2 regions of the Paenibacillus sp. FSL R7-0313 genome follow, and region 2 is predicted to be linked to the other one. Evidence: predicted binding sites of a transcription regulator. Region 2 holds the regulator's gene; the other holds the start of a gene.
What was found. Region 2 encodes Rex, which represses fermentation and respiration genes when NADH is low (regulators of the CRP and FNR family bind a similar motif). Its sites were predicted from a motif close to TTGTGAAATATTTCACAA; they were not measured.
Positions count from the first base shown of each region.

Region 1 (4,211 bases), 2.7 Mb from region 2:
CGTCACCTGCACCAACATCTTCACGAAGCCAGTTTTTGATTGATTCGATAAGCCCTTCATTATATCCGTTCAGTATCATGACATCAATTCCTCCACAATCGCTTGTTCTCGCTGCTGCAGACTATGCTTCTGCCACACGATATCATCACGTGCCGGGAAATCCTCACGATAGTGAGCCCCCCGACTCTCCTCGCGGTGTAATGCTCCGCTGGTAACTAACCAGGCACAGGTCAGAAGGTTGGCATACTCCAGCTCTTCCTTATGAGTGAGTGTCTGATCAAAAAATTGCAATTCCTGTTGTAGCTTGTCCATGGCCTTCTGCAGGTCCTCACCATTTCGGCGCAAGCCTACCTGACGAACCATCATTTTCTGTAATCGTAAGCGTCTCTCGGATACCGGCTTTTGCTCTTCCATGATCTTGCTGATCTTGCTATTCATGTCCACAGATGAAGGCGCAGTCCCTCTTACTTGTAATGAACCAAGCGGTGGAAGAGATTGAATACGATCAACAATTCTCCGACCAAATACAATCGCTTCAGACAAGGAGTTGCTTGCCAGACGATTAGCTCCGTGTACTCCTGTAGAAGACACCTCACCACAAGCAAATAACCGTGAGATGCTGCTCTCTCCACTTAGATCCGTTTTCACACCACCCATCATGTAATGGGCAGCAGGTGCAATCGGAATCCAGTCCGTTGTCATGTCCAATCCATAACGCATACAAGTCTCATATATGGTAGGGAACCGATGCTTGATCATCTCTGGCTGTTCATGTGTAATGTCCAAATACACAAAGGTACTGTTGGTGGACTCCATCTCACTAACAATCGCTCGTGCCACGATATCGCGTGGGGCCAGTTCAAGCTGGGCATGATAACGATCCATGAATCGTTCGCCCTTCACATTGCGCAAATATGCTCCTTCGCCGCGTACTGCTTCTGACACAAGGAAGCGCGGGGCCCCCGGGTAACAAAGAGAGGTGGGGTGGAATTGGATAAACTCCATATCACGCACGATAGCCCCAGCCCGGTAGGCCATGGCTACACCATCGGCAGTAGCTACATCCGGATTCGTCGTGTATCGGTACAGTTGCCCTGCCCCACCAGAGCAAAGAACGGTGGCCTGTGCCTTCACGAACACTTGCGATCCGTCATCCTTCTGAACCAGAGCGCCAATGCATTCCCCTCGATCTGTAATCAGGTCAACAACAAAGTGCTCATCCCATACTTCAATTCCGGGATGTTCATTCACTTCGACCGCAAGCGCACGTACAATTTCATATCCTGTTGCATCTCCGTTGGCATGCAAAATACGGCGGTGGCTATGCGCACCTTCCTGCGTCAACGCCAACTCGCCGTTCTCCAGATCAAATAAAGTACCCAAACGAATCAGTTCCTTCACTCCGTCCGGACCCTCATTCACCAATACCTCTACCGCTTCGGAGCGGCATAAGCCCGCTCCTGCTACAAGTGTATCCTGCAAGTGGTAAGCAGGTGAATCATCCTCAGCAATAACCGCAGCGATGCCCCCCTGCGCATATCTGGTGTTACTTTCAAGTAATGACTTCTTCGTGATCATTAATACACGTTGTTGTTCACTTGCCTTAATGGCAGTAAACAAACCAGCAATCCCTGAGCCTATAACCAGTACATCCGTCTCTACCATGGGTAGCGCAGACAGATCAAAATCAACTAAATATTGCGGTATCATGTTATTCACCTGTCTTGGAGCAAGAGTAGCGCATCCTACTTTACCAACAACATGCGCTCTAGTGATTCTCTGGCTTTGTCGGCAACGGCCGGTGGCACGTAGATTTGCGGCTTCATCGTTTCCAGGCATTTCACCAGTTTCTTCAAGTTGTTCACCTTCATGTTGGGACATACGAGGAACTTGGTAGCAAAGTGGAACTGTTTATCCGGACTATCCAGACGAAGCTGATATCCTGTACCATCTTCGGTACCTACGATAAATTCCTTGGCTGATGAATTTTTGCAATACTCCAGAATAGCTGTTGTGCTGCCTACAAAATCACCCATTTCTACAACCTCAGGGCGACACTCTGGATGGACAACAAACTCTGCATTTGGATGCTTGGCTCTCATCTCCACCACATCTTTGACTGTAAGCATATCGTGAGTGTTGCAGTAGCCTTCCCAGATAATCATTTTCTTGTCGGTATGCTGCTGCACATAATGTCCCAAGTTTTTATCCGGTACCCAGATAATTTCGTCGGAATCCACCGATTGAATAACCCGGACTGCATTCGCCGATGTACAACAGATGTCAGTCTCTGCTTTGATCTCAGCCGAGGAATTGATATACGTAACCACCTTGGCATTAGGATGTTGTGCTTTCAATTTGCGTAGTCCATCCACATTCACCATATCTGCCATTGGGCAGCCCGCACGTTCGTCCGGGATAATAACTGTTTTATTGGGCGCAAGAATTTTAGCGCTTTCACCCATAAAATGAACACCACAGAAAACGATCACATCCGCATCTGTTTGTGCTGCCTTCTGGGCTAACAGAAACGAATCTCCACGGAAGTCGGCAACCTCCTGTACTTCGTCACGTTGATAATAATGGGCAAGAATAATGGCATTACGTTCCTTCTTCAACTCCATAAGCCGCGCACGCAGCTCGCGGTTCATCTCAGCCTTGCGCTCTAAAGCCAGAGCTTCCACCTGTGATCCTCTCCTTTATCGGGACAGCGTCATGCGCTGTTTCGTGGGCTAACCTAAGTCGTTATCTTCGCTTGAGAAACGAATCACAAGCGGTTTAACAACTAATTTACACAACGTTCACGACTCTGTCAATAAATGAAAAAGGCCCGGAACAGCGCTGTAACCACCTGTTTGCTAACTGGTTCGCCATCTAACTCCCGTTTATCTTTATCTATCCTCTTTTAAAATAATGGATAAAAAAAGAGAGCCCCAGGGCTCTCTTGATTTCACCTGCTATCATAGCCAGATGTATTATGCATTAAGACGTTGGCTTTGTTCCGCCATCATCCGGGTTATTGTTATTACCCTTTTCCAGATTCGGAGCTTCGTTTGGAATATCTCCGGCTGGTGGCTCAGGCGTTTCATCTTTACCTTGAATACGAACACGCACATCTCCGATGTTGTCGATGATTGGCTCTCCGCCTTCAGTTGGTGTGCCTTCACCATCATTGTCATTCTCTGCTTTTGGAGTCAAAGAACCTGTTTCGATCAATTGCTTGATCTGATCCATTTCCAAAGTCTCTACCTCAAGCAAAGTTTGAGCGATCAGGTGCATCTCTTTTGAATGTTTAACAAGCAAGTCTTTACACTTCTCATAACAATCATTGATAAAGCGTTGCATTTCCTGATCAATCTCGTAAGCAATGGAATCCGAGTAATTCTGTTCATGACCGATATCCCGACCAAGGAATACCTGTCCTTGTGAACTTCCGAATTGCATAGGTCCCAATTTCTCACTCATACCGTATTCCATAACCATGCTGCGAACAATACCTGTCGCTTGCTGGAAGTCACTGTATGCACCAGTACCAATTTCTCCGATGAACAATTCTTCAGCTACACGACCCCCGAGAAGTCCGGTTACTTTATCCAGCAATTCCTGCTTGGTAACCAGCATACGGTCTTCTTTTGGCAACATGATTACATATCCACCCGCACGTCCGCGCGGAATAATGGTCACTTTATGTACCATATCAGCATGTTCGAGGAAGTATCCTACAATGGTATGACCTGCTTCATGATAAGCAACGATTCGTTTCTCGCGATCACTGATGACACGGCTTTTCTTCTCCGTACCAACGATGACACGGTCAATCGCTTCGTCAACTTCCTTCATGGAAATATCTTTACGATTACGACGCGCTGCAAGCAATGCCGCTTCGTTCAAGAGATTCTCCAAATCCGCACCAGAGAAACCTGTTGTACGCTTCGCGATAATATCCATCTTCACATCTTTGGTCAGTGGTTTATTACGGGAATGTACTTTCAGGACAGCTTCACGACCTCTTACATCAGGGCGGTCAACCGTAATTTGACGGTCAAAACGTCCTGGACGCAGCAAGGCAGGGTCCAAAATATCTGCACGGTTCGTTGCAGCTACGATGATAATACCTTCGTTAGCTCCGAAACCGTCCATTTCAACGAGCAACTGGTTGAGTGTTTGCTCACGCTCATCGTGACCACCACCAAGACCAGCACCACGCTGAC
Region 1 covers NZ_CP150219.1:1,085,639-1,089,849, forward strand. The annotation lists gene nadC (carboxylating nicotinate-nucleotide diphosphorylase) at 1-79, opposite strand, end outside; gene nadB (L-aspartate oxidase) at 76-1,710, opposite strand; gene nadA (quinolinate synthase NadA) at 1,746-2,684, opposite strand; gene ftsH (ATP-dependent zinc metalloprotease FtsH) at 2,983-4,211, opposite strand, start outside.
Region 1: a site for Rex is predicted at 2,756-2,773, ahead of nadA (quinolinate synthase NadA). Genes of this name have one in related genera too.

Region 2 (4,211 bases):
AACACAACGGCTGAAATGACGGCAGTTAAAGCAATAGGCAATACTTTTAGTTTCAAGTGAATTACCCCTCCCAGATTTTGGCCCAACCTACTGGCTTATTGGTATATAAGAATATGTGCACATTGACTCCTGCGATAATTTCGACAGGTTTATTTGTTTTGAATGTAACTTTGAGTACATATCTGAGTATATCACATCGTATATACAATTTCGAAGGCGAAAATATGAATAAATTATTAATTTTAACTATTTAAATTATTTAAGTTTACGGGCAACACAAAGAACCGGTTCAGTCGGATATCCGTCTGCCGGTTCTTTTGTTTCATTCATTCTCTAGCTATGTCACTCTATTTGTTCTAGCTGTTCGGGAGTGTGTAGACCAGGTCCACCTGTTCTCCGTTGCTAAAACGATAAAAACGATAGTGGTTATGCGTACCGTCTTTATAATACACTTGCCACACATATATTCCATTCACAACTCCGGGCATGATTCGCTTAATCTCGCCGGCAGGAACTTCAGAACTGAAGCGATTGCGGATCTGCGCTTCGGACATGCCATTCTGCAGCAGCTCACTGTGTACAGCGTTTGCACCCTTAGCCGGTTGATTGTTTGCATCGAATTTAACCCAGACCATAACATCCTGGTTATCCTTGTTTTTGCCGATCAGGGTCCAGTAGATGTTGTCAGAGCCTTCTTTGTCTCCCCAGATGTACTTGCGCAATTCATCATAGGATGTAATGCCCAGTTGCTCCTGTGCTGCCTGTATTGCGAGCGCTTCTTCCTTGCGCTGGTCCTGCGTGACATGGACGTAATAACGCTGAAGTCCAAACAGAATCAGAACCAGTGCAAGCAGCGAAATCCATATCCACTTCTTTTTTTTCTTCAAAAGCCGAACTTCCTTTCCCTATGATGCTCTATCCTGCAATTAACGAGCAAGCAGACCATCAAATGCCAATTGAGACTCACGCAAAATGCGCTCTTCATCCAGCGTCAGACATTCGCCATGTTTCACCACTTGTTTCCCATCCACCCATACGTGCTCAACATCTTTGGCAGAAGCCGAGTAGATCGTATGTGAGATCAGGTCTGTATGTGGATAGAAATGTGCCTGTTCAATGTCCAAGGCGATAAAATCAGCCTTCATGCCGACCTGGAGTGCTCCGGTATTGTTCAAGAAGATTGATTTGGCACCATATGACGTTCCGAGTAGTAACGCTTCGCCTGCTGGCACTGCCGTCGGGTCACCAGATACACCTTTGTGGATCAATGCAGCCAGTCTCATTTCCTCGAACATATCCAGGTTGTTGTTACTTGCTGGTCCGTCAGTTCCGAGTGAAACGGTAACTCCTGCTTTCAGCAACGCAGGTACACGCGCAACACCGGAAGCGAGTTTCAGGTTACTTCCCGGGTTATGGGATACAGCCACATCATGACGGGCCAGAATCTCAATCTCTTCGTCATTCAGATGCACCGCATGTGCAACCAGGGATGGACGGGAGAAAAAGCCCAGTTTCTCCAGATGTGCTACAGGACGCAGTCCATAATCAGCCACGTTCTGCTCGACTTCACGAAGCGTTTCCGACATATGTGTATGAAGAGGAAGGTTTAGGTCGTTCGCGACCTGTACAAGCTTCTCTATGTAGTCAGGAGGGCATGTATATGGTGCGTGTGGCGAGATTACGGTTGTAATGCGACCATCTGCCTGTCCATTCCACTCACGTGCAAACGCTGCCGACTCCTCCAGCTTCCGCAGTTGCTCTTCTTCCGAGCACAGCCCGATTACACCACGTGCCAGTGCTGCTCTAACGCCGGATTGCTCCACAACTTTGGCAACTTGATCCATGTGATCGTACATGTCCAGGAAAGCTGTAGTTCCGCCTTTCAACATTTCAAGCACCGATAGCGAAGTTCCCCAATATACGTCTTCTGAAGTCATTTTCGCTTCCATCGGCCACATTTTTTCCTGCAACCATACTTGCAACGCAAGATCGTCTCCGTGCCCTCTGAGTAACGACATTGCTGCATGACCATGCGTATTGATCAGACCCGGCAGGAAGAACAATCCTTTTCCATCCACTTTGGTACAATTTTCGTCTCCATCCGGCAATGTCTCACCAATATGCACAATCTTGTCATTCTCAACAACCATGTATCCTTGAACAACGTTCCATGTTGTGCCGCCTTCATTAACGGCAAATTTGCCGTTGTGAATTACCCATCTATTTGTTGTCATCTTCCTCGTCGTCCTTTCCAGTCTCCAAGTAATAGGCCAAACTAAGCAGATCCGTTGTAAAGTCAGCATGGTGAATGCGGATATGCGGCGGTGTTTTTAGAATTGTTGGTGCAAAATTAAGGATCGCTTCAATTCCCGATTCAATAAGCTGATCGGCTACATTTTGGGCTTCCGTATCCGGAACCGTAATAATACCGATGCGGATGTTATCCGTTTTAACCGCTTCCGTCAATTCATTCATTGGTTTTACCGTCAAACTGTTGATTTGACTACCAATCTTCGGTCCATATGCATCAAATACAGCAACAATCTTCATGTTGTCTTTCAGATATGCGTTGTAGTTGGACAAGGCCTGTCCGAGGTTACCCGCACCTACCAGAGCTACATTAATTTGCTGATCGATTTTGAGAATGTGACGAATTTTCTCGATCAAATAGGATACATCATACCCGATCCCTTTACGACCAAAATCACCGAAGTAAGCCAGGTCTTTACGAATTTGGGCCGGATTCAGATCCAGCCTTTGTCCAAGCTCTTGAGAAGAAACAGTAGCCACCTCACGCTGGTGCAACTCGCTCAAATAGCGCAAGTATACAGGCAGACGTCGTACCACCGCTTCCGAAATTTTATCCGATTTCATTCTTGCTCCCCCTTACCAAGGCCACGATAAAATAATAGATGAAAAGATGAGCATTCTGTATAAACTCAATGATAGACGTGACATTTTATACAGAATGCTCCTTGTAATTTAGGTTATAAGTTCTTACGTGCAACTGCTTTAATCGGATACGGAAATATCTAATAAAGTTTAACGCCAAACGATAGTGTCATGCAATGATATAACGAACAAAACAACCATTATTCTTGTTCATTAGCAGGTTTTTCCAACCACTCGGTGATTCGTGGAACCATCTGCTCCGTGAGCATATGCTCCATTTTGGGACCTGGTAATGAATATAAAAAGAATTTACCATAGTACGCTTCAATCACACGTGTATCATAAACAATGACAATTCCTCTGTCCTTTGCTGTACGCACCAATCGGCCAAATCCCTGCTTGAAACGAATGACCGCTTGTGGCACGGACAGTTTCATGAACGGATTTTTCTTCTGTTCCTGAAGCAACTCACTCTTGGCTTCCACCAACGGATGATTCGGCGGCTGGAAAGGCAGTCGCACTATAGCGAGACAGGTCAGAGCCTCTCCCGGGATATCTACACCCTCCCAGAAGCTGCTTGTGCCCAGAAGTACTGTTGCTTTGGCATCTTGGAACCTGCGAGTCAATTTGGAACGACTTCCACTATCAACGCCTTGACCAAGCAACGAGATGTCGTTGCCAGACAGCGCCTCTTTCAGTGGATCATAGACCTGTCGCAACATCTTGTATGAAGTAAACAGAACCATCATGCGTCCACGCGTAGCAATTGCCGTCTCTGCGAGTGATTGCACCAGCATATTAACAAAGTGCGCATCACCCACACTGCCCTTCACACTCGGGAAATCACGCGGAATCACCAGAAGTGCCTGATCGCGATAGTTGAAAGGTGATGGCAGCATTGATGTTAACAACCGATTATTCTCGGAAGCTTCCTGCAAGCCAAGCTGCTCAATCATGAACTGGAATGACTTATCTACCGAAAGCGTAGCTGATGTAAGCACAACACTTTTCTTTTTATCAAAAAACAAATCCTTAAGTTGTGCACTGACATCTACAGGTACGGCATACAGCTGGAGAGATTTGCTGCGGAACTGGCCGCTGGCTTCCATCCAGTACACCGTTTTGGCGTCATCCATACGCATGAAGAAACGTAGATTCTCCTTCAATGTGGTCAGATCTTTCAGTAATCCTGTAATGTCCGTGATCAGACTATCCGATTGATAATCATCCTGATCCTCTTTCACTTCAAGCAGCAATTTGTCCCCTTTGCGAACCAAATCGCCCAGAGTCACATAGATCTGGTTCTCCAGATCCTGCAA
Region 2 covers NZ_CP150219.1:3,816,050-3,820,260, reverse strand. The annotation lists gene NSQ38_RS16885 (hypothetical protein) at 1-56, opposite strand, end outside; gene NSQ38_RS16880 (DUF5590 domain-containing protein) at 357-887, opposite strand; gene NSQ38_RS16875 (amidohydrolase) at 927-2,234, opposite strand; gene NSQ38_RS16870 (redox-sensing transcriptional repressor Rex) at 2,221-2,874, opposite strand; gene dinG (ATP-dependent DNA helicase DinG) at 3,093-4,211, opposite strand, start outside.